DNA from 4 places in the Pectobacterium punjabense genome. Region 2 is predicted to be linked to each of the others. Evidence: predicted binding sites of a transcription regulator. Region 2 holds the regulator's gene; each other region holds the start of a gene.
What was found. The regulator CRP, encoded in region 2, controls carbon source genes, mostly activating them, when cyclic AMP is high. The targets are predictions, from matches to a motif close to ATGTGANNNNNNTCACAT.
Positions count from the first base shown of each region.

Region 1: ompW (outer membrane protein OmpW) is a predicted target of CRP. The motif match lies at 2,785-2,802, and genes of this name have one in related genera.
Region 3: yrbN (protein YrbN) is a predicted target of CRP. The motif match lies at 4,343-4,360, and genes of this name have one in related genera.
Region 4: E2566_RS19905 (GntP family permease) is a predicted target of CRP. The motif match lies at 2,525-2,542, and genes of this name have one in related genera.

Region 1 covers NZ_CP038498.1:2,338,429-2,345,908, reverse strand. Annotated here, with positions in the region: gene trpB (tryptophan synthase subunit beta) at 1-8, shown strand, start outside; gene trpA (tryptophan synthase subunit alpha) at 8-814, shown strand; gene E2566_RS10575 (oligogalacturonate-specific porin KdgM family protein) at 1,200-1,919, shown strand; gene ompW (outer membrane protein OmpW) at 2,051-2,683, opposite strand; gene E2566_RS10565 (YciC family protein) at 3,031-3,783, shown strand; gene E2566_RS10560 (septation protein A) at 3,982-4,548, shown strand; gene yciA (acyl-CoA thioester hydrolase YciA) at 4,571-4,993, shown strand; gene tonB (TonB system transport protein TonB) at 5,104-5,859, opposite strand; gene E2566_RS10545 (YciI family protein) at 6,125-6,421, shown strand; gene E2566_RS10540 (Tar ligand binding domain-containing protein) at 6,552-7,480, shown strand, end outside.
Region 2 covers NZ_CP038498.1:4,261,428-4,268,907, reverse strand. Annotated here, with positions in the region: gene pelA (pectate lyase PelA) at 1-34, opposite strand, end outside; gene E2566_RS19430 (hypothetical protein) at 877-1,128, shown strand; gene E2566_RS19425 (hypothetical protein) at 1,355-1,690, shown strand; gene E2566_RS19420 (2Fe-2S iron-sulfur cluster-binding protein) at 1,820-2,116, shown strand; gene E2566_RS19415 (hypothetical protein) at 2,129-2,803, shown strand; gene E2566_RS19410 (aminodeoxychorismate synthase component II) at 3,080-3,655, shown strand; gene argD (bifunctional acetylornithine/succinyldiaminopimelate transaminase) at 3,776-5,002, shown strand; gene crp (cAMP-activated global transcriptional regulator CRP) at 5,146-5,778, opposite strand; gene E2566_RS19395 (OsmC family protein) at 6,156-6,563, shown strand; gene E2566_RS19390 (phosphoribulokinase) at 6,677-7,480, opposite strand, start outside.
Region 3 covers NZ_CP038498.1:758,732-766,211, reverse strand. Annotated here, with positions in the region: gene ubiU (ubiquinone anaerobic biosynthesis protein UbiU) at 1-197, shown strand, start outside; gene E2566_RS03450 (U32 family peptidase) at 209-1,087, shown strand; gene E2566_RS03445 (luciferase-like monooxygenase) at 1,253-2,260, shown strand; gene E2566_RS03440 (DEAD/DEAH family ATP-dependent RNA helicase) at 2,368-4,266, opposite strand; gene yrbN (protein YrbN) at 4,259-4,330, opposite strand; gene nlpI (lipoprotein NlpI) at 4,442-5,326, opposite strand; gene pnp (polyribonucleotide nucleotidyltransferase) at 5,464-7,480, opposite strand, start outside.
Region 4 covers NZ_CP038498.1:4,384,053-4,391,532, forward strand. Annotated here, with positions in the region: partial or broken gene E2566_RS19900 (IS110 family RNA-guided transposase) at 1-853, shown strand, start outside; gene E2566_RS19905 (GntP family permease) at 1,103-2,479, opposite strand; gene E2566_RS19910 (gluconokinase) at 2,638-3,150, shown strand; gene gntR (gluconate operon transcriptional repressor GntR) at 3,160-4,155, opposite strand; gene E2566_RS19920 (glycoside hydrolase family 3 protein) at 4,234-6,189, opposite strand; gene E2566_RS19925 (pirin family protein) at 6,508-7,203, opposite strand; gene E2566_RS19930 (LysR family transcriptional regulator) at 7,347-7,480, opposite strand, start outside.

The DNA of each region.
Region 1 (7,480 bases), 1.9 Mb from region 2:
AAATGTAATGGAGCGCTACCAACAGCTATTTGCACGCCTGTCAGAGAAAAAAGAAGGCGCGTTCGTCCCGTTTGTCACGCTGGGCGACCCATCCCCTGAGCAATCACTGAAAATTATCGATACGCTGATTGCTGCGGGTGCTGATGCGCTGGAATTAGGCGTGCCCTTTTCTGACCCACTGGCGGATGGCCCAACCATTCAGGCAGCTAATCTGCGCGCTTTCGCCGCAGGCGTCACGCCAGAGCAATGTTTTGAGATGCTGGCGACTATACGTCAGAAATACCCAGAAATTCCGATTGGCCTGCTGATGTATGCCAATCTGGTCTTCAGCAATGGTATCGATGAATTTTATCAGCGTTGTGCCGAGGTTGGCGTCGATTCGGTTTTAGTGGCAGATGTTCCCGTGGTGGAGTCGGCTCCTTTCCGTACGGCAGCGCTACGGCACGGTATTGCCCCTATCTTTATCTGCCCGCCTAATGCTGATGATGAGCTATTACGCGAGATCGCCTCTTATGGCCGTGGCTATACCTATCTGGTGTCACGCGCAGGCGTGACAGGAGCAGAAAAACGCGCCCAACTACCGCTGAATCATCTGGTTGCCAAACTGAATGCGTATCATGCTGCCCCACCACTGCAAGGATTTGGCATTTCCGATCCAACTCAAGTGCGAGAAACATTAGCGTCAGGTGCCGCGGGGGCTATTTCTGGTTCTGCGATCGTGCGGATTATTGAAAAAAATCTGAACCAGCCCAGCTTAATGCTGTCAGAGTTACACACCTTTGTGAGTGAAATGAAAGCAGCTACGCGTTCATAACACGTTTCAGGCGCGCGATTTGTACTTAGCGCAAGCAATGTCGCGCGCCGAATAGTGTTTCAAATTATTTCTTATTTTACTGGCGGGAAATATATTCAATAATTATTTAATTTCCAAACTTCAATAATTGTAAGAAAAGTTTTCAAATTGAAATAATTATTTAATTCCACATCAAATAAATAAATTAATTTCCCAGTATTTTTTAATCCGCATAAATCCCACGAATAAAACACGAAGAGAATCACAGAATTGAGATCATTTAAAATTTTCTCTTTTTGAAGATCTTGTTCACATTACTGTAAGATAGAATAAATAGAATGAAATCGCTGAACAAAGTGGCAGCGCGTTTTTTAAATAATAATTCTCTTCAACATGGGATAATAAAATGAAAGTTAAAATATTGACGATGATGGTAACTTCCTTAATCAGCTTAAGCTCCATGGCTGTTACGATTGACTATCGTCATGAGATGAATGATTCAGCAAAAAACGACCATAAAGATCGCCTGCTGATGTCCCACCGTTTTGACAACGGCTTTGGCCTGTCAATGGAAGCAAAATGGGGTCAATCAGACGCCGATAAAACACCAAATAAACCGTATAACGAGCCAGTCAGCAACGGTACTGAAGTTACCGCTAGCTACCAGTACAAGTTCGACAAAACCTTTGGCGTTGAAGCGGGCTTAAACATGGTGTCCTCTTCAAAAGACAACAACTACCGCCCTTATGTCAAAGGTACGGCTAACATTACCGATTCACTGTACTATGGTCTGCGCTACCGTGCATCTTACCTGCGCAAAAGTGACAGCATCGGTACTACAGCCCCTTCCGACATGAAAGGTTATACCATCACCAGTACGCTGGGTTATAAACTGCCTGCGAACTTTGTGGTTGAATACGAATTTGAATACGACAAGAAAACCAAAGCCGGTTCTGTTGGTTACCTTGCCGACAACGACAACTACGGCCTCACTCATAACGTTAAATTAGCGTACAAATATGACAAAAACTGGACGCCTTACGCTGAAGTCGGCAACGTGATTGGCAGCAAAACGACTGACGAGCGTCAAACTCGTTACCGCGTTGGTGTGCAATACAATTTCTAATGGCTAACGCCATATAGAAAATAGATTTAATAGCAAATAGCGTTCTTTTTATTGGTTTGTTATTTCCTGTCTATAAAAACGGCGAAGTTATTCACTTCGCCGTTTTTTATTCTTCATATTTAACTATCAAATCAGAAGCGGTAGCCTACACCAAACATAAAGGCCCACGGATCGAGTTTAGTATGGATACTTTGCTGAGCGTTACCGGCTTTAAATTTCACATCGGTATCAATATCCATCCACCATACGGACATGTTTACTAGCCAATTCTTGTCCAGGTTGTAATCCAACCCAGCCTGCGCTGCAATACCCCAGGAATTTTTCAGGCTCAGATCGCTCAAACCCGCACCTTTCCCCGTATCATTGAATTTCTCGTCGAAGAACATCGTGTAGTTCAGACCAACGCCTAAATAAGGGCGTAACTTATCTTGAGCATCGCCAAAATAGTACTGTGCTACCAGTGACGGTGGCAGGTGCTTAACTTCCGCAATTGTTCCCGTACCCGGTGTGCCAACCTTGTGTTTGAACGGCGTAGCGGCGAGCAATTCAACACCAATGTTGTCCGTCACCATATAGCTGAAAGTCAGACCCAGTTGAGTATTGTTGCTAACCTGAAACTCCCCCAACCCCAGCACGTTGTCCGAGCTTTCAGCAGGACGCACAGTAGCCGTTCCCGCCCGAACAATAAAATCCCCCGCTTGATGAGCCTGCGCAAATGCAGGCATGAGTGCCGCTGCCAACAATAAGAAAGATGTTTTTTTCATTACCCACTCCATTTATAGGGTTTAAATTTCGAGCGAAAGATACCCCTAAATGGGTATTATTGTTTTAAGCCAGATCACATCCTTTAAAGGTTTTACGTTCAAATTGAACTAAATCACTTATCACTAACTAATTAAAATTCATGGGATTGATCCAGATCAAAAACAGCATGACGAATAAATTGCGTCATTAATGATGAGGAAAATGGATATGGGTAACCCTGCCACATTGATCCTCAACGAAAGTAAAAACAGCATTGCATCGCTAACGGGGTGCCACAGCGCGAATTAACAGGTTACAATCGCGAGTTAAGTTCTTTCTGTCGATTTATCTTTTCCAAGGAGCCTTCATGCCTATCACGGCTAACACGTTGTACCGTGACACGATGAATTTTACCCGTAACCAGTTCATCAGCATCTTAATGATGTCACTGTTGACGGCATTCATTACTGTCATACTGAATCATGCACTATCGCCTTCTGGAGACGAGTTACAGATTCTGAGCAGTTCCAGCAGCGATCTGTCATCTTCTGTCGAATCTGGCTTAATGGACTTGATTCAGCAGATGACGCCGGAACAACAAACCGTGTTGCTGAAAATGTCGGCAGCAGGCACTTTTGCTGCATTAGTAGGTAATGTGCTGCTGACGGGCGGGGTTCTGATGCTGATCCAACTGGTTTCTGGCGGACACCGCACCAGCGCTCTACGCGCTATTGGCGCATCCGCACCTTTTTTATTCCGCCTACTTTTCCTGATTCTGCTGTGCACGTTGCTCATCCAGCTTGGTATGATGCTTTTGATCATCCCTGGCGTATTGCTCGCTATTGCACTGAGCTTATCACCGGTGATTGTGGTAACGGAAAAAAGCGGGATTTTCAACGCGATTAAAGTAAGTACTAAGCTCGCCTATAGCAACTTACGCGCTACAGCGCCCGCCATCGTGATGTGGTTGCTGGCTAAAATCGTTATTTTGCTGGTCGTGTCAAAGTTACCTATTTCCTCACCCACGGTACTCGGCGTGGTTCTGAACGGCTTGAGCAACTTGATCTCCGCCATTCTGCTGATTTACCTGTTCCGCCTTTATATGTTGCTGCGCGCATAACTACCGCTCCCAGCCTATGCCACACCTGTGGTGGCATAGGCTTAGCAATCCCTTGGCCGTTACCGACCCATTCGTAATTTTCTGCAAATTATTACAATATCTCGGGAATGGTGATCCACAATAAAGGATAATGGCATGCGCTATCGGGTAACTCTTGCGGGTTATGATTACGACACAGTTGAGTGATGGATTGACATAATGAAGCAACTTCTTGATTTTATACCGTTGGTCGTTTTTTTTGCGGCCTATAAACTTTATGACATCTATATTGCATCGGGTGCGCTGATTGCGGCAACGGCGCTGTCACTCGCGGTCACCTGGGTGATGTACCGTAAAATAGAGAAAATGACGCTGGTTACCTTTGCGATGGTCGTCGTTTTTGGTTCGCTAACGCTGGTATTCCATAATGATCTGTTTATTAAGTGGAAAGTGACCATCATCTACGCCTTGTTTGCCATTGCCCTGCTGGTTAGCCAGTTTGTCATGAAACAGACTCTGATTCAGAAGATGCTGGGCAAAGAGTTGACCTTACCGCAGCCTGTCTGGGGGAAACTGAATTTCGCCTGGGCCATGTTCTTTCTGGTGTGCGGATTGGTTAACATTTATATTGCTTTCTGGCTACCGCAAAGCGTTTGGGTAAATTTTAAAGTCTTTGGACTAACCGGTGTGACGCTGCTGTTTACGCTGGTTTGTGGCGTCTATATTTATCGCCACTTACCTAACGACCAAGAGAAATCAGAAGAAGAAAAAAGCGAGCTACAGTAATCGCTAAACCGAGGCATACACAATGAGCACACAAAACGTGTTACCACAGGGTGAACTGGTTCTCCGTACGCTGGCAATGCCAGCTGATACCAATGCGAACGGGGATATTTTTGGCGGCTGGTTGATGTCGCAAATGGACATCGGCGGTGCCATTCTGGCGAAAGAAATCGCCGAAGGGCGCGTCGTTACTGTACGGGTTGATGGGATGTCGTTCCTAAAACCCGTTGCCGTCGGCGATGTGGTTTGCTGCTATGCGCGTTGCTTACGTACTGGCCGTAGCTCTATCAATGTCAACGTTGAAGTCTGGGTAAAGAAAGTGTCGTCTGAGCCGATTGGTCAGCGCTATCGGGCCACCGAAGCGTTATTCACTTACGTCGCCGTCGATGAAGAAGGCCATCCACGTGAACTGCCAGCCGGTAAAAGCAACTTCACGCCAAGCGAGTAATATCAGACTGAGCGCTTGCTGCATCGACACGATTTCACCCGTTCTATAATGAAAACGGGGCATCATCTATCAAAGACGATGCCCCGTTTCTTTTTATGTATTGCCGGGTATTATTCGACCGCCGCCCCGCCATCAATTTTAAACACGATGGTCACAACCAGATCTTTACCTGGCTTGCTCGCTTCGTAACGCCATTTACGCATCGCCTGTTTGATGTCACGTTCAAACATATTGCGCGGCTCAGCAGAAAGTACCCGAACGTTGTCAACGCGCCCGGATTCATCCACATCAAACTGCATTTTCACTCGTCCTTCAACGCGTAACGAGAACGCGCGGGCTGGATACTGTGGCTGCGCGCGGCTCAGCGGACGTGGCCCACTCGACTGTGAGCTTGCTGCTGGTGCAGGTGCCTGTTTCACTGGCGCATTATTGACATTGCGCGTCGGCTCTTCGCTGGTAAACGGCGAAGGCGGCTGTTTTTCAACGGTCGGTTCACGCTTAACCGGCTTCGGCTGCTCCACCTTCTTCACGGGCTTAGGCTCCGGTTTAGGTTTCGGCTTGGGTTTTGGTTCAGGTAACGGTATCGCTACTGGCTGCGGCACGGGTTCCGGTTCTGGAATCGGTTCCGGCTCAGGTTCTGGCTGCTTAACGGGCTCGGGTTCAGGGGCTGATTTGGCAACAGGTGCCGCTTCGTAGGCTGCGGGATTCACCATTACCACGCTGATAGGTTTAGACTCCTGCGGTAATTCAATTGAATTATTAAACGAAGCGTACAGCAAACCTGCAATCAGTGAACCGTGGAAACCAACTGAAAGTATGAATGGCCATGAGTAACGACGGGTTAGAAAAAATTTTTTTTGCGGCATAGTCTGTCTTTATCCTCTTATGCCGCCCAAGTTTAAATGCAAATAGCAATCATATTCAATAACAACCCGTGGAATTGTAAAAAAAACAGAAATTGTGGGGGGATTACTCTGGCAAATCAACCTATTGTCCTCGAGCTATTGTCTTCAAACAACATCACGTATGATAGTAGAAACACGTTTCTCTTACCGATAGTGTTTGGCCGTTGGGGGAACCGTACCCGGAATCCCGAACGCGAGAATTTACCTTCCTACCCGTGAGGCCACTATGCTCTATGTCATTTATGCTGAAGATAATGTTGATTCCCTGGCAAAACGCCTGTCGGTCAGACCAGACCATCTTGCCCGTTTACAGGTATTACGCGATCAGGGTCGGCTGATTACTGCTGGCCCCTTACCCGCTATCGATAGCGAAGATCCCGGTCAGGCTGGTTTTAGCGGTTCTGTCATTATCGCCGAATTCGCATCGTTGGATGAAGCTACGGCGTGGGCCAATGCGGACCCTTACATCGCGGCTGGCGTCTACAAACACGTTAGCGTGAAACCATACAAAAAAGTGTTTTAGGAGTTCCGTTGATACAGGTCATGATAGTACGAAAAATCATGACCTCTTGCCCCCACACCAAAAGCTGAAATATTTTAGTCATTTAACAGTGATAGTTTGACCGCTATTCATCTATAGAGGGTCAACAATCATGTTAATGCCTGCGGTTTTGCGAAACGGAATTGCTACTATCCGCCGCCGTCATCGCCTAAGTATTCTCTCCGGATTGTTATTGATCATTGGGCTATTTTCTTTACTGCAATTGGTTTCTATCGGCGTCATTTCTCAAACGATGACTCAAGTTAGACAGGATATTTCCGCGAACGAGGGGCTGCGCCAGCAACAAGCGGTAATGGATAAAGCACGGATGGAAGTGATGAATGCCAGCGACAAACTCAACCGCGCGGGTATTTATCTGTTGGTAGATAAAGAAACAGGCTCTGAAGGCAGCTGGCATAGCCTGATGGATGAAGCGGAAGTCTCTCTAAAACAGGCACAAGCGCACTACCAATTACTGGGAACAGCCACGACGAATGAAGCAGACACACCAGCCTTTGTCGATTTGAAGAAAAGTTACAACCAGCTTTATTCCGGGCTTGTCGAGCTGGCCGAGGGAATCAAAACGACCAATCAGATCGATATTTTCTTTGCTGTCCCGGTTCAGGCCTACCAAAGCGATTTTACTCAAAAATATTCGCACTATCTGCAAGATACCGATGCGCTACAAAAGCAGCATGGCCAACAATTCTTATCCTCTCTCGATCGCGCGAAAACCATTTTCATCACGGTTCTGGGGCTCTTATTGGCGATCGCGATCGCTGTGTGGATTGGTGTAAATCGGGTCATTATTCGCCCGCTGACACAAATTATTACCCATTTAAAACGGATCGCCGCTGGCGATCTATCTCACTCGGTCAACGCAGAAACCCGCGGTACACGCGAAGTTGAACAGCTCAATACCAACGTCATTCAAATGCAGGAAGGTCTGGTTACATTGGTCAATCAAGTTCGTCAGGGCGTTGACCACATGGTGACACAGGTCGATCGCGTCGCTGCGGATAACCAACAGCTTTCCGAACA
Region 2 (7,480 bases):
GCCCAGCGGCTGCAGAAGGCAGTAGGTATTTCATTGTGTACTCTCCTTGACATAGAATTTTTCTGGGTATTTATCACTACACACCCTGTGTAATAAAAAAGGCTGTTTCAACAAAAATGAAATTAAGGTTTGTCTATAAAGCCGAGCTAAGTGTTAACAGAAAAAATAAACAATACAAGATGGGGCGTTAAATATATTAATTAAATAACAGGGGAACGTTGACTTGATTTTCTTTTACTACTTTTAGATAGAAACTGATTTCTATTTAAATTCATTTAAATCAATTAGTTGTGTTTTTATTTTAATTTTTTTCTTTATTTTTACTTGTTTCATATCTAGATTTTATTCACTTGATAGCAATTGTGATCGCCGTCAAAAGTTAAAATTAAATATTGATTAGAAAGATAAATTTCGTGGGGTAACTTGCCAGCTTAAAAAAACGTAATTAATTCATGAGGGTTTTTTGGTTATTATTTATTTTGTTAACAATAGTTTCAAAGAAATCGTTTTCTGTAGGGGGTAATAATAAATATTACCTATTAATGAAGATATTTATTACAGAAATAAATCATTTGTTATCTTTGTAATTATGATCGTGCTACCTTTATACTTTGGCTCAGTGCAGACACACCTGGTTGGTTTTCCTCTATTTGTAGAGACGCTGTCCCTCTGAATATTTCTGCTTCTGCTGTGAAGCGATAAAAAAACTAAACATAAGGAAGTGGCTGACAGGCTGTTAGCGTTTATCTGTGTAAATATTTTTCGTACATATTTTTTTGTTGACAAATTATTTTTTTATTGACCCTTAATTTTACGAAAGGTAGCATTATTAGGATGCATGAAAGCCATTTTCAGACACGCTACTAGGATCGTAAAATGTTCATCTCAGATAAAAAGATCGCAGAAAGTTTAATTGAAAAATCAATTGTTCTTATCGAGCAAATCAAAGCAGAGTTAGTTGTGCTGAAAAGCTCTTTGCCTCAGGAGGAGTATGAAAAGTGTCGGCATGTTGCCGGGCACTTAATTTATACGTTAACGGGTAAGGTTATAAATGATATTTCAATTGATCATCCAGATTTAAAACCAGATGGCTTTACAGTTTATGTAAATAAAGATGCGGATGTGTGATTTTTTTGTTATTTCCTTTCCTTTTTTTGTTATTGTTTTGTGCCATTTTTTAAATGGCACGTGATAGATAAAAGAAAAAGATCTTGATTTCTTTACTAATTATTTTAGTATTGATTGGATTTTTGCGATAAATGCATGTATTTTTTGCCTAAATTATTTTGGTTATTGGAAGATAAAAAACCAAGTATTAGAAACATTAATTAGCATACTTTTAAAGGATTGAGTTATGTTAAAATCCCCTCCCTTGTTGGTATTATTCCCATTGATTTTGTCGTTTGTTTTATTTTCAGGTAAAGCGATCAGTTCAGATGATAAACCCCTTCCTATTGACCTTATTAATGGGAAAGTCAGTTTTATACAAACACAAAATCAAAAGATGTGTATTGTTAAAAGTAAAAAATCGAATGAAATGATTATCGACGAAAAATATTCACTATCCCTGACCGATAGATGTATAGCCGAATGTTCATACCTATTAGATATGCCTGGTGATTATGGAAGTACGAACTTTCAGAGTTGTCTTGCACAATGTAAAGGTGGCGTTGCGATGTGTGATTTCTAATTTTAAAATTATTTTTTTCACTGTATTTTAAAAAATAATCTTGTTAATTTTTTATATTCATTTTCATAATTTTTTTAATGTGTTTATTGGAAAAATTCAATTAGTAAATTTAAAAGGATGGTATGAGTTATGGCTTCATACAAGATACGGATTTTGAGTTGCAGCGGCGGCACCCAAGAAATAATGTGTCCTGATGATAAATATATACTTGATGCTGCTGAAGAAGCTGGAATAGATCTTCCCTACAGTTGCCGGGCTGGAGCGTGTTCTACATGTGCATGTAGGGTGATCTTTGGAAGTTATGATGATAGCGATCAATCTTTCCTTGATGGAACTCAGAGAGGAACATTTATATTATCTTGTACAACATATCCTACATCAGATATGACAATAATGTCTCATGCTGAAGCTGACTTGGTTGAATAAGAGGGTTGAATAATGGTTAGCAGAAGGGATTTTATTTTATCCGGTGTTGCATTCAGCCTTTGTAGCTTGGCATATAGAGTAAATAGTGAAACTGGCGAGCGACTTACAGTAATAAATGCAGTGTTAATTAATAACGTAAATGATATTAATGAACGCTTGGATAAGTTTGTATTTAAAAAAGGTCAATGCAATTCTGTTAAATCAACACAACAGAGTGCTGTAAAAGTTATTATCAACGTTATCCGTAAGTCTACGATGGAGCCTTTAACCGGGAGCAAAGTGGGTTTATGCCTTTCTGATGCTTTCAAATCTAAAGGAAAGCTTGCTTCTGCGACTGAGAGCTGCAACTTAACGTGGGCCGAAATTAGAGATGAAGCACCTGTCGAGTTCATTACCTACATCCCTAAATTGTCTTTAAAAGGAAAGAAGGTGATGAATCCTATGGATATTATCATTAGGGAGGGAAATAAATTTGGTGTCTATCGGTTTAATTTTCCCTTGGATTATTTATCATCGATCGGTGTATTCCAGTCGAATGCGAAAGAAGCGGTAACAACGACTACCCTGACAGATAAAGCAATCGAGCTATATGGGGCAAAGCCAGATACCTCAGTTGCTGAACTACGACCTGATTTTGTTGATGGTTTTTATCGGGTACCTATAACTTTTATCTTGGATGATGCTTAGCTATCGTTAATAGCTCGCGCTCGTTAATCTAATCAATATCTAGCTAAAGTAGGGATTCTGCACATTTAACTCGGAATCTCTGCTTCCTGCCCTCTAACACGCCTCTGGATGCAACTAAGATCGACCTCTCGCCATGCTTCTAGCTATACGCAGATACAATAATCAGTGTTGCATGCGTCTATGAAAAATTCATTGGCATAATTTTCGGGTATTATTGTGGATATCAAGAGTAGGATTAATTTAAATAACTAATATTTATCATAACATTAAGTCAATATGCTGCTAATTATCGATAACTACGACTCCTTTACCTACAACCTTTATCAATACTTTTGTGAGCTTGGCGCACAAGTCGTGGTGAAGCGTAATGATGAACTGACGCTGCGCGAGATTGAACGGCTTGCGCCCGAGCGGTTGGTGATTTCTCCTGGCCCTTGTACGCCAGACGAGGCGGGCATTTCACTGGCGGCTATTCGTCACTTTGCTGATAAGTTGCCTATTTTGGGTGTGTGTCTTGGCCATCAGGCGATGGGGCAGGCGTTCGGCGCGCGGGTGGTGCGGGCGCGGCAAGTGATGCATGGCAAAACTTCAGCAATTGTGCACAACAATACGGGTGTTTTCACCGGGTTGGCCCAGCCTTTGACGGTTACCCGCTATCATTCGCTCATCATTGATCCCGCTTCGCTACCCGTTTGCTTTGAGGTTACCGCCTGGAGCGAATATGAAGGGAAGCGTGACGAGATTATGGGAGTCCGTCATCGCTCATTGCCGCTGGAAGGCGTGCAGTTTCATCCTGAGAGCATTCTCAGCCAGCAAGGGCATCAGCTTTTGGATAATTTCCTTAAAATTTAATCGTATAGAAAGTTATTTTCTTCATCGGCTGATTTAATATTGCCTGCGATTGATTTTTTATGCATATTTATTGACTATATTTTCATTTCTGACGTAATGGACAGCAGAGTGAGGCAGCAAATGGCAGCAGAGCAGAAAGCAGTGACACGGGATACCCACGATAAGGTTATTTTGCCGGTTTATGCACCCGCGAAGTTTGTACCAGTGAAAGGTAAGGGGAGCCGCGTCTGGGATCAGGATGGCCGAGAATATATCGATTTCTCCGGTGGTATCGCGGTCACGGCGCTCGGTCACTGCCATCCGGCGCTGGTTAACGCCTTACAGCAGCAGGGCGAAAAACTGTGGCATACCAGCAATATTTTCACGAATGAACCTGCGCTACGCCTTGCCAGCAAACTGATCGATGCCACTTTTGCCGATCGCGTGTTCTTTGTTAACTCTGGTGCAGAGGCTAACGAAGCCGCATTTAAGCTGGCGCGTCACTATGCGGTTAAACGCCATAGTCCGTATAAAACCAAGATCATCGCCTTCTACAATGCATTCCATGGTCGCACGCTGTTCACCGTTTCAGTTGGTGGACAACCTAAATATGCCGATGGTTTCGGGCCTAAGCCTGCCGATATTGTGCATGTTCCGTTCAACGATCTCGCTGCGGTTAAAGCGGTGATGGACGATCACACCTGTGCGGTCGTGCTGGAACCGATTCAGGGTGAAGGCGGAATTACCCCCGCTACGCCTGAATTTTTGCAGGGCGTTCGTGACTTGTGCGATCAACATAAAGCGTTGCTGGTGTTTGATGAAGTGCAGAGCGGGATGGGGCGTACTGGTAAATTATTCAGCTATATGCACTATGGTATTACGCCGGATATCCTGACAACGGCTAAAGCGTTGGGCGGTGGGTTCCCGATTAGCGCGATGTTGACGACAGAAGAGATCGCATCAGCCATGACGGTTGGGGTGCACGGTACCACTTATGGCGGTAACCCTCTGGCCTGTGCGGTGGCGGAAGCAGCGCTGGATATTATCAACACGCCGGAAGTACTGTCGGGCGTAGCGGCTCGTCACGAGCGCTTTGTCAGTGAACTGGAGAAAATTAACCAGCAGTACGGCGTATTCGAGCAAATCCGCGGGATGGGGCTGCTGTTGGGTGCCGAGTTGAAACCGCAGTGGCATGGCCGCGCGGGAGAGTTCCTGGCTGCTGCAACGGCGCAGGGACTGATGGTTTTGATGGCAGGGCCGAACGTGATCCGCTTTGTGCCATCGTTGATTATTGATGAAGACGATATTGTGCAGGGAATGGCGAAATTCGCTAAAGCCGTCGCGCAGGTCGTTAACGCAGCAAACTGATTACGCCATAAAAAAACGTAGGGAACGTTTTTCAGCGTTGCGTTAGCAACGACCCGTAGGGTGGTGAGCAGGAAGCTCGCCATAAAAAAAGCGTGAAGCAGAGGCTTCACGCTTTTTTGTTGGTAGGGTACAGCGACAGGGATTTAGCGAGTGCCGTAAACGACAATCGTTTTACCGTGCGCAGAGATCAGGTTCTGGTCTTCTAACATTTTCAGAATGCGGCCCACGGTTTCACGCGAGCAGCCAACGATTTGCCCAATTTCCTGACGGGTAATTTTAATTTGCATGCCATCTGGATGCGTCATGGCATCAGGTTGTTTGGCCAGGTTGAGTAATGTTTGGGCGATACGGCCGGTCACATCAAGGAAGGCGAGGTTGCCGACTTTCTCAGAGGTAACCTGAAGTCTGCTTGCCATTTGCGCAGACAAGCGCATGAGGATATCCGGGTTAACCTGGATGAGCTGGCGGAATTTTTTATAGGAAATTTCAGCCACTTCACAGGCGGTTTTTGCCCGAACCCAGGCGCTGCGTTCCTGACCTTCTTCAAACAGGCCGAGCTCACCAATAAAATCGCCCTGATTGAGGTAGGAAAGAATCATTTCCTTGCCTTCTTCATCTTTGATTAGCACTGCGACAGAGCCTTTCACGATGTAGTAAAGCGTTTCTGCTTTTTCACCTTGGTGAATCAGCGTGCTCTTCGATGGATACTTGTGGATATGACAATGGGAAAGGAACCATTCGAGAGTTGGGTCTGTCTGCGGTTTGCCGAGAACCATTCGCTATCATCCTCTGTTGTAATTCACTGCGCAAATTACAGGGGTCAGAGTTCCCTGTACGGCGTGTTTAACTGCTAAAAAAATAAAATTCAGTCTAGTCAGAATGACGTCAGGGAATATACTGGAACCACTGTACCCTTGATTTTCCGGTTGCTGCCTTGCCGCACCGTAAACGTGGCTGGGTATGTCTGGCTACGTCATCATCATCTTCTTCGTTTCTGGCTTTGTCCAGAAAAGGTCTATTCTATTTTCGTTTTAACACAGCTTTAAGGATGTGTCTTGTGTTGTCTCGCTTCAGCATGACAAAGCTCTGATTAACGCTGGTTTTTGTACAGTAACGGTATAAATTTTCAAAAAATTTTTAGTGGAGAGGCATCATGCAGGCTCGGGTAAAATGGGTTGAAGGCTTAACGTTTTTGGGCGAATCCGCATCAGGGCATCAGGTATTGATGGACGGTAATTCCGGCGATAAAGCGCCCAGTCCGATGGAAATGGTGTTGATGTCCGTAGGGGGATGCAGCGCGATTGATGTGGTGTCGATTCTGCAAAAAGGTCGCAATGACGTGGCGGATTGTGAGGTGAAATTAACCTCGGAGCGCCGCTCTGAAGCGCCGCGCTTATTTACCCATATCAATCTACATTTTACCGTGACGGGAAAAGGGCTGACCGATAAAGCCGTCGAGCGAGCTGTTGCCCTGTCAGCGGAAAAATACTGCTCTGTGGCATTGATGCTGGGCAAAGCCGTCGAGGTGACGCACAGTCACGAAATTAGAGTGCTGGAATAATCCCTTTCTCTGGGTACTCATTCTGGTCACTTAAGCCTGTTATTAGGGGAAACATAGGGGGAGGTTCCCGTAGGGAGGCCTCATCCCTGTGGTCTCCCCGTGTATCTTGATGCTTATTCTATCGTTTTCCCTTCGATTAACCGCTGTACCAGCGGTGCCATGATGAGCTCCATCGCTAGCCCCATTTTCCCGCCGGGAACGACTAACGTATTGATGTGGGAGATAAACGACCCCTGCAACATGGCGAGCAGATAGGGATAATCAATATTATCCAACCCCTGAAAGTGAATGACGACGAAGCTTTCGTCCAGTGAAGGAATTGACTTGGCGGCAAACGGGTTAGAGGTGTCCACGGTGGGTACGCGCTGGAAGTTGATGTGCGTACGAGAAAACTGCGGCGTGATATAGGTGATGTAGTCTTCCATGGAGCGGACGACAGAATCCATCACCGCTTCACGCGAATGACCGCGTTCATTGACGTCACGAATCAGCTTTTGAATCCACTCCAGGTTGACGATCGGTACTACGCCGACGAGCAAATCGACATGCTGTGCCACATCATTTTGTTCGGTGACCACACCACCATGCAGCCCTTCGTAGAACAGGATATCGGTAGGTTCCGGCATGGGTTCCCACGGTGTGAATGTCCCGGGAACCTGATTATAGGGAATCGCTTCATCGTAGGTGTGGAGGTATTTACGCGTCTGGCCGCGACCATGTCGACCATATTCGATAAACGATTGTTCTAGCAGGCTGAAATCATTCGCTTCTGGGCCGAAATAGCTGATGTGGCGCCCTAAATCACGCGCTTTGCGGATCGCCATGTCCATTTCCGGGCGGGTATAGCGGTGAAAGCTATCGCCTTCTAACTGGGCTGCACGTAGATCGAACTGCTGGAAAATCTTACGAAAGGCCAA
Region 3 (7,480 bases), 1.3 Mb from region 2:
CTTCCGTGAAGATAGAGGGTCGTCAACGCAGCCCAGCTTACGTCAGCCAGATTACACAAGTGTGGAGACAAGCTATCGATCGCTGCCGTGCCAATCCTGAAACATTCATACCCACTCAGGCCTGGATGGATGCGTTAGGCGCAGTGGCAGAAGGCACGCAAACCACGCTCGGCGCGTATCACCGTAAATGGCAGTAGCAGGAGAGCACATGAAATACGCATTAGGGAATATCCTCTACTATTGGCCCAAAGAAGACGTCGAGGCATTTTATCAGGCAGCGGTGAACAGCAGCGCCGATATCGTTTATCTCGGTGAAACCGTGTGTAGCAAACGCCGTCTGATGAAAGTAGCCGACTGGTTCAACGTGGCCCGCGAAGTCGCCAACAGCGGTAAACAGGTGGTGATCTCTACGCTGGCACTGTTACAAGCCCCGTCTGAACTCACCGAGCTAAAGCGCTATGTAGAGAACGGCGAGTTCTTGCTGGAAGCGAACGATCTGGGCGCCGTTAACATCGCAGCCGAACGCAATCTGCCGTTTGTTGCCGGGCACGCGCTCAATTGCTACAACGCGTATACCCTACGTGTGCTGCACAAACAAGGCATGGTGCGCTGGTGCATGCCGGTCGAGCTTTCTCGCGACTGGCTGCAAAACCTGTTGAATCAGTGTGACGAGCTTGGTTTTCGCCATCAATTTGAAGTAGAAGTGCTCAGCTACGGCCATTTGCCGCTAGCCTATTCTGCGCGCTGCTTCACTGCCCGTTCAGAAGATCGACCAAAAGATGAATGCGAAACCTGCTGCCTTAGCTACCCGCAAGGCAGAAAAATGCTGTCGCAGGAAAACCAGCAGGTGTTCGTCCTCAATGGTATCCAGACGCAAAGCGGCTATTGCTACAACCTCGGTAACGAGCTGACGTCAATGCGGGATTTAGTCGATATTGTCCGGCTGTCGCCAAACGATATCACCACTCCAGCCATGCTGGATACATTCCGCGCCAACGAGCAAGGTCATGCACCATTAACACTGGAAAATCAGGCTGATTGCAACGGCTACTGGCGTCGCGTTGCTGGCCTGGAACTTGTTCAATAACTGATATCCTATCAGGGCGGCTAACCGCCCTTTCCTTCCTAAGCGCATCTTTGAACTACGTATAACCGTGACATTCCCGCATACTGATCTGACTTTCATCATTGACTGACGGCGTTAGCATCCACCGGCCTGGTGGAGTCAGTGAACAACAAAGTGAGCCATATTATGTCTATGTCTTCTCAACCCACCGTGTTTTCCGTCCTCGATCTTGCGCCGATTCCACAAGGTGCGACAGCGCGTGACGCCTTCCATCGCTCTCTGGATCTGGCGCAGCACACAGAAAAATGGGGCTATCACCGCTATTGGCTGGCGGAACACCACAGCATGACCGGTATCGCCAGCGCGGCAACGTCGGTCCTGCTCGGCTACCTTGCCTCGGGAACGGCGCGCATCCGTCTTGGCTCCGGCGGTGTCATGTTGCCGAACCACTCACCGCTCGTCATCGCTGAGCAGTTTGGTACGCTGGAATCGCTGTATCCCGGCCGCATCGATTTGGGATTAGGCCGCGCACCCGGCACCGATCAGCGCACCATGATGGCGCTGCGTCGTCACCTTAATGCCGATATCGAAGATTTCCCACGCGATGTGCAGGAATTGCAACGCTATTTCGCCGATGCACAGCCGGGTCAGGGAGTGCTGGCCGTCCCGGGACAAGGCTTACACGTTCCGATCTGGCTATTAGGTTCGAGCCTGTATAGCGCACAGCTGGCCGCGAGACTGGGGCTACCTTTTGCCTTCGCCGCCCATTTCGCGCCCGACATGTTGCTGGAAGCATTCCGTCTCTACCGTGAAAACTTTGTCCCTTCTGCCACCCACGCCAAGCCCTACGCGATGGTTTGCATCAATGTGGTGGCGGCCGATAGCGATCGGGATGCGCGTTTCCTCTTCACCTCGATGCAGCAACAGTTCATCAACCTACGCCGTGGCACGCCGGGTCCGCTCCCGGCACCGGTAGAAAACATCGATACGGTTGGATCTCCCGTTGAACAGTTTGGCGCAGAGCAAGCACTACGGCTGTCGATTGTCGGTGATAGCGCCAAGGTACGTCATGGATTACAGAGTCTTTTGCGTGAAACACAGGCGGATGAAGTGATGATCAATGGTCAAATCTTTGACCATCAGGCACGATTGCGATCTTTTGAAATCGCGATGGATATACGGCAGACGCTCTAACACGCCTTGATGGGTGGTAGTAACAAAAAAACGACCCTGAACGGGTCGTTTTGCATTGAGTAAAATATTGCTACAACAGCTTGTATTGGAACAAGCTGAAGTGAAACTTACGCGTCAGCAGGACGACGACGCGGAGCACGTGAAGCACCGTCACGGTTTTCACGGTTGAAAGAACGCTCACGACGCTCACCGCCGTTACCGTTACCTTCACGACGTTCACCACCGCCGAAAGAGCGACGTGGAGCGGCACCATCACGACGTTCGCCACCAGGACGACCACCACCACGACGTTCTGGCTGTGCAACGGCATCACCCAGCAATTGCATATTCATTGGTTTGTTCAGAATACGCGTGCGAGTAAAGTGCGATAACAGGTCGCCCGGCATACCTTTTGGCAGCTCGATCGTTGAGTGGGACCCGAACAGCTTGATGTTACCAATGTAACGGCTGCTGATATCCCCTTCGTTGGCGATAGCACCAACAATATGACGAACTTCGACGCCGTCATCACGACCCACTTCGATACGATACAGTTCCATCTCACCCGCATCACGACGCTCACGGCGTTGTGGACGGTCACCGTCACGGCTTTCGCGAGAATCACGCGGATCGCGGCGACGATCGCCACGTGAATCACCACGAGACTCATCACGATCGCGGAATTCACGACGCGGACGGAATACCGGATCTGGCGGCAGAATCAGAGGACGTTCGCCCTGTGCCATTTTCAGCAGCGCGGCGGCCAGCGTTTCGATATCCAGCTCTTCCTGCGGTTGCAGTTTCGTTAACAGCGCGCGGTACATGTCCAGATCGCTGCTTTCCAGCTGTTGCTGTACTTTAGCAGCAAACTTAGCCAGACGACGTTGTCCCAACAGTTCCGCATTTGGCAATTCCACTTCAGGAATAGTCAGCTTCATTGTGCGTTCGACGTTGCGCAGCAGGCGACGCTCGCGGTTTTCTACAAACAGCAGAGCACGACCTGCACGACCTGCACGACCAGTACGACCAATACGGTGGACGTAAGATTCGGCATCCATCGGAATATCGTAGTTCACTACCAGACTGATACGCTCAACGTCCAAACCACGCGCCGCAACATCGGTCGCGATCAGGATATCTAAACGGCCATCTTTCAGACGCTCCAGCGTTTGCTCACGCAGTGCCTGATTCATGTCACCATTCAGCGCAGCACTGTTGTAACCGCTACGTTCCAACGCTTCAGCCACTTCCAGCGTAGCGTTCTTGGTACGAACGAAAATAATTGCCGCATCAAAATCTTCTGCTTCCAGGAAACGCACCAGCGCTTCATTTTTACGCATACCCTGCACAGTCCAGTAGCTCTGGCTGATATCTGGACGCGTAGTCACGCTTGATTGGATGCGAACTTCTTGCGGATCTTTCATGAAACGACGCGTAATGCGGCGAATCGCTTCTGGCATGGTTGCAGAGAACAGCGCAGTCTGGTGCGCCGCAGGGATCTGAGCCATGATGTTTTCAACATCTTCGATGAAGCCCATACGCAGCATTTCATCAGCTTCATCCAGAACCAGACCACTCAGGTTGGACAGATCCAGCGTACCGCGTTTCAAGTGATCCAGCAGACGACCAGGAGTACCAACAACGATCTGGGCTCCACCACGCAAAGCGCGCAGTTGAACGTCATAACGCTGGCCGCCGTACAGGGCAACAACATTAACGCCGTGCATATGCTTAGCAAAATCATTACAGGCTTCAGCAACCTGAACAGCCAACTCACGGGTTGGTGCCAGCACCAGCATCTGCGGCGCTTTTAACTCAGGTTTTAAGTTATTGAGTAATGGCAGAGCAAAAGCCGCAGTTTTACCGCTACCGGTCTGTGCCATACCCAGCACATCACGACCGTTCAGCAGGTGAGGAATACATTCAGCCTGAATCGGCGATGGTTTTTCATAGCCCAGATCGGTCAGGGCATTAATAATAGGAGCAGACAGCCCCAAATCGGAAAAAGAAGTAAATAAATCAGTCATGTACACGTGCCTCATTAAACATGGCGGCCAGTCTACATAACTCGTCGTGAAAATTTTCAGTCATTTTCATTGAAAAGTGTGAACCGGCTCAAATTGGATTAAAAAGCGAACAAAAAAGCCCTCACCCGTGAAGGTGATAACCGAAGTTTTTTAGGCTGATGTAAGTGTTCGTCAGCTATTGCTGGTCCGATCCTGATAGGTCGTCTTGCTCTTGGCCTAATAGCGCCAATTCCAACAATGCATAGCGGTGCTCAACAAAGTTATGGACGTTGTTGGCAACCGTCAGCTTGAACAGCGCCAAAGCGGTGTTCTTGTCCCCCAGACTTAGGTAGTGCTTACCTAAATAGAAGTCAGTTTCACTGAGATGCTCAGCGAGCGAAGTGTTATCCGTAGCTTCTTCCTGTAAACGCTGCATCAGTGTTTTTTCACTGATACTGCCCAGGTAGAATTCGACAATATTCCATCCCCAAGGCCCTTTCTTCGCGTCGTCATAGCGTTTCTTCAACGCAATTTTGGCCGTCTCTGGATTGATTTCTCGCTCCACAAGATACAGCCATAACGAACGGAAAGGATCATTCGGATCGTCTCGATAAAACGCCAGCAGATCATCCTGCGCTAACAGATAGCGACCGCCATAATACAAAGCGATGCCACGGTTTAAACGCGCGTAATTGTAAGTTGGATCAAGCTCTAGTACAGAATCAAACGCTTCATAGGCAGCATCAAAATTGCCTGCCTGCGTTAAATAGATACCCAAATAGTTAAAAACTTCTGGAATATCAGGGCGGATCGTCAACGCTTGTGAAAAATCATTCCGCGCTAATGCCCGTAGCCCGAGACTATCATACAGCACTCCGCGCTCATATAATAGCTGTGCTCGCTCATCATCGGTTAATGCCCGGCTTGCAAGGATTTGTTCCATGCGTGCCAGGATCACTTCCTGCTGCAAAGTCGGCTGTAACGGAATCGCCAATACTGCGTCTTTACGCCAATCCGTGTTGCTGCATCCTGCCAGCATGAGTGCTGTTGCAACATAACACCAGCGCAAGAAAGGCTTCATTTCCCACTCCCGAAGACAAACATTGGATGAACATCCTGTCCCGGACTGCTCAACGCAAGGACATCCATACCCTTACGATATATGCAGCACCTTGCCATAATCAGGCAAGGTGCCATAGGACCGTTTTCTAACAGCCGTTATTCCTCAGAAGACGGGGCTGCCGCTTCCTGAGTTTGCGCATTGGCTTCTTTGATGCTTAAGCGCACGCGGCCCTGACGATCAACTTCCAGAACCTTAACTGGCACTTCCTGACCCATTTGCAGGTAATCAGTCACTTTCTCTACACGCTTGTCGGCGATCTGAGAAATATGTACCAGGCCTTCTTTACCGCCGCCAATAGCAACGAAAGCACCAAAATCAACGATGCGGGTAACTTTACCCTGATACACGCGACCGACTTCGATTTCGGCAGTGATCTCTTCAATACGACGAATCGCGTGTTTCGCTTTTTCACCGTCAGTTGAAGCGATCTTCACTGTACCATCATCTTCGATTTCAATGGTCGTACCCGTCTCTTCGGTCAGAGCACGGATCACTGAACCACCTTTACCGATCACATCTTTGATCTTATCGGTACTGATTTTAATGGTGTGAATACGCGGTGCAAATTCGGAGATATCACCACGTGGCGTGCTGATTGCCTGCTCCATCACACCCAGAATGTGCAAACGAGCACCTTTGGCTTGATTCAAAGCAACCTGCATGATCTCACGGGTAATCCCTTCGATCTTGATATCCATTTGCAGCGCGGTGATGCCTTCACGGCTACCAGCAACTTTGAAGTCCATATCGCCCAGGTGGTCTTCATCACCCAGAATGTCGGACAGAACAACGAAGTTGTCGCCTTCTTTCACCAGACCCATCGCGATACCCGCAACGGCTGATTTGATCGGCACACCTGCATCCATCAGTGCCAGAGAAGCACCGCAGACAGACGCCATCGAAGAAGAACCGTTAGATTCTGTGATTTCAGAGACCACACGCACAGTGTACGGGAACTCGCTCGCCTTCGGCATAACAGCCAACACGCCGCGCTTAGCCAGACGACCGTGACCAATTTCACGACGCTTAGGCGAACCCACCATACCCGTTTCACCAACAGAGTACGGAGGGAAGTTGTAGTGCAGCAGGAAGCGATCGGTACGTTCACCGGTCAGTTCGTCAATGGTCTGCGCATCACGCTCAGTACCCAGCGTTGCAGTGACCAACGCCTGCGTTTCACCACGGGTGAATAGCGCGGAACCGTGGGTACGCGGCAGTACACCAGTACGCACATCCAGACCACGAATCATGTCTTTTTCACGGCCATCAATACGCGGTTCGCCAGCCAGTACGCGGCTACGCACAACGTTTTTCTCGACGTTGCCCAGGATTTCCTGGATCTCGCCAGCATTCAACGTCTCATCTTCGGCTTGCAGAGCAGCAACAACATCAGCTTTGATGACGTCAACCTGTGCATAGCGCTCTTGTTTTTCGGTGATGCGGTAAGCGTCACCCAAACGAGCTTCAGACAAAGCCTGTACACGCTGCTCTAAAGAAACATTCACTTCTGGCGCATGCCAGTCCCACTTCGGCTTGCCAGCTTCGGCAACCAGAGCGTTGATGTTTTCGATAACAACCTGTTGTTGATCGTGACCAAATACGACTGCACCCAGCATTTGGTCTTCACTCAGCAAGTCAGCTTCAGATTCCACCATCAGAACCGCGCCTTCAGTACCTGCAACAACCAGATCCAGACGGCTTTCTTTCAGCTCATCTGTCGTTGGGTTCAGGACATACTGGTCATTCAGGTAACCGACGCGCGCCGCACCGATAGGGCCGCTGAACGGGATACCGGACAGGCTCAGCGCAGCAGAAGCACCAATCATAGCAACGATGTCAGGGTTAACCTGTGGATTAACGGAAACGACAGTTGCAATCACCTGAACTTCATTCAGGAAACCTTCTGGGAACAGAGGGCGAATCGGGCGGTCAATCAGGCGGGAAATCAGCGTTTCGCCTTCGCTTGGACGACCTTCACGGCGGAAGAAACCACCGGGGAAACGTCCAGCAGCGTAAGTACGCTCTTGATAGTTAACCGTCAACGGGAAGAAACTTTGGCCGGGTTTAGCGTTTTTAGCGCCGACAACGGTAACAAATACCGCTGTATCATCC
Region 4 (7,480 bases), 120 kb from region 2:
TCCTGCAAAAATGTGACCCGAGTCAGGCTCATATCATCATGGAAGCCACTGGGATTTATCACGAACACCTGGCCTATGGTCTCCATCAGGCTGGTATTCTGGTGTCCGTGATAAACCCGCATCGGGTGCGTGAATTCGCCAAAGGAATGGGGATATTGACTAAAACGGATAAGGTTGATGCTTATGTGCTTGCCTGTTATGGCTGCCTGAAACAACCAGAAAACTGGCTCCCGCCTCTCAAGAAATAAGGAAACTCAAAGTCTTGTTACAGCACAGGGATAGTCTGCTGAATGATAAACAACGCATAGAAAATCGACTGAGCACGTTAAAATCCACCACGGCCCCAGAAGAAGTCCTGACCTCGCTGGAGTCGATTGAGCGAAATTTGAAGAATGAGCTGGCAAGGATTGAACGCCTGATAGCGGAGCATATAGATAAGCATCCTGGGCTAAAAAATGACCTGAAACTTCTGCAATCGATTGATGGAGTTGGAGAGCAAATCGGGTGGAATATGTTAGCCATCATCCGGGGCAATAACTTCAGGAGCGCGGAACAGGTGGCGGCGTACCTGGGAGTTATCCCGGTTGAACATCGTTCAGGCACCTCGGTGTGTGGCAGGGCCAGACTGTCGAAAATAGGTCCGCCGGGTATCCGGGCAAAACTGTATATGGGAGCCATAGCGGCTATCAGTTGGAACAGTCATGTGAAAGCCCTCTATGAAAGACTGCGGCTAAAAGGAAAAGCGAAGATGGTGGCGATAGGGGCGGCGATGAGGAAACTGGTTCATCTGTGTTATGGCGTGCTGCATACGCAGCGGCCATATGACAAAAATTATGCGATGACGCCCCATTAAAATGCTTGACCGGCAACACGGTTACTCAGTCGCCGCCGCCCTGCGAACCCAGGCTTCCGGCTAAATCATGCCGCTACGCGGTGCCATCGGCGTTCATGATCACCCTTCGAGCCGCCAGTGACGCGTTCCATACGCGGCACTGGCTTTCGCGACGTCCTGTCGCTCACTCGGTGCTCATGATCACCGCTGCATAATTTTTACGCCGGATTAATGTCAAAACCCTCCCTTGTAAGAGGGGGGTTAAACACATTAGAGCAAAATACTACCAATCACCGCCAGCAAGAAGGCGATGGTGCCGAGCAGCGTTTCCATCACCGTCCAGGTTTTCAGGGTTGTTTTCTCATCCATTTCGAGGAAGCGGCTCACCAGCCAGAAGCCAGAGTCGTTCACATGCGACAGCACGGTCGCACCACCCGCAATCGCCACCACAATAAAGCACAGATCAAACTGGCTTAAGCCCGTGGTCGCCGCCACGGTGGGTGCCATCAGCGCCGCCGTCGTCGTCAATGCCACCGTCGCCGAACCCTGCGCCACACGCAGTGCAGCAGACACGACAAACGCGGCCACAATCACTGGCATCCCCGTATCCGCCAAGGCACCCGCCAACGCGTTACCAATGCCGCTGGCGCGCAATACACCACCGAACATTCCGCCCGCGCCAGTGACCAGAATAATCGAACAAATCGGTCCTAATGCCCCATCACAAATTTTCTCAAGGTGTGAGCGGCTCTTATCGCCACTAAAGACCATCAACGCAAAGAACACCGTGATCAGTAATGCAACTGGCGTTTTACCCAACATGCGTAAGAACTGCACCAAGCCGTTATCACCGCTCACTACCCCCATCACCGTTAGCGTATTCAGCCCGGTATCGAGAAAAATCAGCACTAATGGCAGCAGCAGAATACTCAACACCACGGAAAAGCGTGGTGGTTTAACGCTCGTATCGGTTTCAACCGCAGACAAGAAGCTTGCAGGCAGCTTGATATCGAATTTTTTACCGGCGTATAACCCATAGAGATAGCCGCCGAAATACCAGGTGGGTAACGCAATAAGGCCACCAATAATCACTAACAGGCCGATATTGGCACCCAGTAACTCACTGGCCGCAACCGGACCGGGATGCGGCGGCACCAAAGCGTGCATGGCAGCAAAAGCACCCGCCGCGGGAAAGGCATATTTTAATGTTGAGCCGCCAAAGCGTTTCGCCACGCTGAAAATAATCGGCAACATCACAACCAGACCGGCGTCGAAGAAAATCGGGAAGCCAAACAGCAGCGACGCAATACCCAGCGCAAAGGGAGCACGCTGCTCGCCGAATTTGTTGATCAGCGTATCGGCCAAAACCTTCGCGCCACCAGTAACTTCCAGCAGCCGGCCAATCATTGCCCCCAGACCAACCAGCAGAGCAACAGAAGCCAGCGTACTACCAAAACCACTAAGTAATGTTGGGACAATCTTCTCATATGGAGTTTTTGTCACCAGCGCAGTGACCAGACTTACCAGTGTCAAAGCCAAAAAAGCATGCACTTTAAAGCGCATAATCAACACCAGTAACAGTGCGACCGCGCCTGCGGCGATGGTTAATAGCACACTGGCGCTATAGGCGGATGTTATTTCTGTCATCGTTAATCATCTCTCTTAGACACCGGGCCAAAATTGGCTGATTGTTTGTGAGGCGTATCACATCATCATTTGATACCGGTAACATGATACGGGTAACATGTTAAAGTCTGGAACCATTAAGTATCATTTAATTTACAGTTTGAGATAGAGATCAAATTATGTCAGGTCGAAGCATTATTCTGATGGGCGTATCAGGCAGTGGAAAATCCTCAGTTGGCGCTGAACTTGGCCGCGCCATTCAGGCAAAATTTATTGATGGCGACGATCTGCATCCGCGCGCCAATATCCAGAAAATGGCCAGCGGTACGCCGTTGAATGACGACGACCGCGCACCGTGGCTGGAGCGGCTCAGCGATGTCGCCTACAGCCTGGCGCACAAAAATGAAACGGGCATTATCGTCTGTTCCGCGCTGAAAAAGCGTTACCGCGACCGCCTGCGCGAAGGGAACGAAAAGATGGTGTTTATCTATTTGAAAGGCAGCTTTGAACTGGTTCTGGAGCGTCACAAAGCCAGAGCGGGACACTTTATGCCAACAGACCTGCTGAAAAGCCAGTTCGATGCACTGGAAGAACCAGGCAGTGATGAACCGGATGTCCTGAAGATCGACATCGACGGCACGCGGGAAGACGTTGTGCAGCGTTGCGTTGACGCACTGCGTGCAGCAGGCTAACGTCGCGGCTTAGAGGCTTTCGCCATCCAGCACGGTAAAACCGACATCAACCATTTCCTGCTCCACCGGCTCGCCTCTCAGGCGGGCCAGCAGGCGTTCGGTGCCGACGCGCCCCATGTGTTCACGCGGCGTCAGTACGCTAGCCAGCTTCGGCACCATCGCTTGACCAATGTCGTGCCCGTGGAAACCCGCTACGCCAATGTCATCTGGCACGCGTAACCCCTGCCGCTGACATTCGAACATCGCACCGACGGCTAAGTCGTCATTGGTGCAAAATACGCTATCGACCTGCGGATATTCCGCCTGCGTCTGCCGCAGTAGCTCACCGCCAAGCGAATAGGAAGATGCCCGCTCGCTCATCACGCAATAACTTTTGAGATCGCTTTCCAACATCGCTTGTTCGTAACCTCGGCAACGCATAATCGTACGTTCATCCTGTCGCGCGCCGAGATAGACGATGTGACGATGCCCCAGCGCGACCATACGCAACGTCATCTGGCGCGCGGCTTCAACGTTATCGAACCCGACCGCCATATCCAGACAAGGCGACACAGAATCCATCAGTTCCACCACCGGAATACCCGCAACATCCAGCATCTGGCGCGTTCGCGGCGTGTGGGTGCGTTCGGCCAGAATAAGCCCGTCAATGTGATAGGACAGCAGTGAGGTCAGGCGCTGTTCTTCTCTGTCAGGATGATAGCCATAGTGCGCCAACATAGTTTGGTAACCGTGCGCTTCCGCCGTACGTTCAATTCCACGCAATACTTCAGCGAAAACCTGATTGGTTAATGATGGCAGCAACACGCCAATCGCCCGGCTGGTCGAACTGGCGAGCATGTTAGGGGCGAGATTAGGGATGTAGCCCAGCTCATCCAACGCAATGGCGATCTTTGCCTGCAACGCGACCGACACTTGAGCGGGATTACGTAAATAGCGGCTTACCGTCATTTTGGTAATCCCAACGCGGTCGGCAACATCCTGGAGAACGGGTCTTTTCTTCTTCATCATCGACTAAAAGCGTCTGAAAAACAGTGCCCTAAGTCTAGCAAAAAAAGCCCGTCGAGGCTCCCCCAGAGACACGTTTTACTGTAGCCCAAAGCCGGAAAAATAGAGCGGTGCGGGCGAATCATGCGGTATATCGCCGCGTTGCTGTTCCACTGCCTTCATCGAAGAGGGCAATTCAAACGGCAAACGGGCAGTGTAGCGCCGCTCATGCATCAGAGAACGCAGCAGGATCGTATCACTGACGCCAAAGTTAGCCACCAGAACACTGGCCTTATCTTCAATCGCGGTCAAGATAGCCGGGCGATCAAGATAAACCGTCACGATCGTTGGCACATAGCGAGCCGCATTCACAATTGCTTGATACTGTTCATTATCTTGGCGGAAATCTAGCGCACCTTCATGGTACATCGCGCCAAAAAAGAAATTCTTGTGCGGTTGCTCATACGGTGCCGTCGCTCGTATCAACGCCACATCGGCCTTGACGGGGTGATCAACAACAACCAGGCCAGCATTACGCACGACATCGGGATTCATTCCCCACACATAAATTTTCTTCCCCTTCTGCAACGGCAGAATTCCCTGTCGTTTTTTCAGCAACACTAACGCGTCATATTGCGCCTGTTCAGCTTGTGCCGTGATGGATGGGCGCTGGAACACCTGCTGCGTCCTTTCTGGATCGACAAACGGCACCTCGAATTGACCGAGCTGGAATTTTTGTTCCAAAATACGCAAGACCGATTGGTCAACGCGCTGCGGCGAAATCTTGCCTTGCTGCACCGCTTGCACAATGATGGAAGAGTCATCTACCCCACCAAATTGATCAATACCCGCGTCGATCGCTTTAACAAAGCGCTTAGCTTGAGATAAATGCTCAACGCCCCAAGGAATGCCAATATCAATACCGGGTTTCTCATTTTCTGGATATCCGGTAATACAGGTTCCGACGCAGTCTTTCGTAATGAGCCAATCGCTGATCACGACACCACGAAAACCATACTCACCACGCAGCACATCCTGTAGTAAGAAACGGTTAAAGCCGACGCCCACCTGCTCAATCGGCTGACCTTTATAGACCGCATCTTTCAAAATCGGGTAGGTAGGCATCACCCCCGCGACATTCGCTTCAAACGCGCCGGTAAACGGGTAAACATGCGTTTCCAGAGCGTCGCTATCGCCGAAAGAGGCAAAACGGCCATAGTAGTGGTGGCCATCAAAACCGTTATCCGACGCGCCGTATCCAACCCAATGTTTCACGACTGAACTCACGCTCTGCCGGTTTAATCCGCCCGCCCCATTTTGCATTCCCGTGATGTAGCCCCGCACCATGCGTTTGACCAGCTCACTATTATCACCAAACGTGCCATCAATACGTGACCAGCGCGGTTCTGTCACTAAATCAGCGATAGGTGACAATGCCTGAGTGATCCCCACCGAACGGTATTCCTGACGGATGATATCAGCATAATGACGAGCAAACGCTTCACTACCCATTGCGGCGATACCGGGGGGCGTCGGCCATTTGGAGAAACCATCAACAGTTGGGGTCGCATTCACTGAATAGGTATAGACACTGCGCGGATCGGCGCTGAGGGTTAACGGAATCCCCAGGCGGGACGATTCGGCGATTTCTTGCAGCAAATTATTCTGGCGAGCAAATTCTTCTGGTGTAGCCTTATCCAACCGCGTAATAAGGCTGTTGACCTTTTTATCCACAATCAGTCTGCGGTTAGCGGCCAGATCGTAGATTGCACCACGGCCGATGGCATCCCCAATAGACGGTGCGGAGCCATGCATCATGATGCCAGCCTTCTCATCCAGCGTCATTCTGGCCAGTAAATCACGGGCTCTCACCTCCGCAGTTAAGCGCCAGTCCTCATACGGTGCCAGTTTTCCATCATGGTTCAGGTCACGGAAGGTCAACCCATCCTGATGAATCAATTTGCTCCAGCGGTAGGTTAATTCAGGTTGTTCTGTCGTCGCACTCACTGGCAGCGCACTGCATAGAAGACACAACGACAATAATGCTTTGTTCATATCACCATCCATGAGTCAGAAGTAATGAATACCGAAAAATAGTTCGCTACATTCAGAACGACAGCGTTAAGGACTGTATGCAAAGCGCATCAATTAACAGGCATAAAAAAACCTAAACACACCAGCCAGTAGCCATCGTATACGGCACGATGCTGCCAGCTGGGACGTTTAGGTTTTGCCTGCTTGAACAGTAACAATCCTAAGACAGAGCCGAAATAGGTATTCATCAATAGATTAACTGCATCTTAAAAACAGTGAATCTATTCACACTTCAAAGGATGAGCCGGCACAAAGCGGTCTGGTAAAGGCCGTGAATCGTTATACCGCCGGCAAATCAAACAGCAGAATTTCACTGTCTGCGCTGGCGTGTACGGAAATCGCCGTTTCGTCCCAGACCGCAAACGCATCGCTGGTTTCCGCTTTCTGCCCGCTAATCTCTACACTGCCGCGCACCACTTGAACCCAAACGCGACGATCGGCCTGGATCTGATACACCGATTGTTCCTGTGCTTTCAGCGCCCAACGCCACAGCGTCATATCCTGAAAGACCTTCAGCGAGCCTTCACGTGCATCCGGGGAGAGCACTAGTTGACGCCCTTGCTGCACATCAAAGCGTTTCTGCTCGTAGCGCGGCGTTAGCCCGGTTTTTTCTGGGATAATCCAGATCTGATACAGGTGCAGCGGTTCGTCCTTACTGGCATTGTATTCAGAGTGACGAATGCCCGTTCCCGCGCTCATAATCTGGAATTCACCCGCGGGCACCTGCTCTTTATTTCCCATGCTGTCCTGATGTTCAACCGCACCGGACAACACATAGGTGAGAATTTCCATATCTTTATGCGGATGTGTGCCGAAGCCCTGACCGCCTTCGATAACGTCTTCGTTAATCACGCGCAGTGCTGAGAACCCCATGAAATCAGGATCGTAATAATCGGCGAATGAGAATGTATGCCAGCTGTCGAGCCAGCCATGGTTAGCATGTCCGCGATCTTGCGCTTGACGTAAATAGATCATGTTCTTTCCTCCTGCGTTTCTGATAAGGAAAGTGTAACGGGCAGTGGTAAATAAGATAGCGCAAAAAACTCACCGCTCTGTTCGAAAAATCAGAACGGGATAGAGGGCTGCCGGGGCATCTCATGAACATCCCCGTCTCTTAGCTATTTCGTTTTCAACCACGCCATAAAATCGTCAATAAACACACGCGTTTTCAGCGGCAACAAACGGTTTGGTAATGTAATGGCGTAGGTCGTCATTGGCATGGGATTCTCAATACGCCAGTCTGACAGCACGC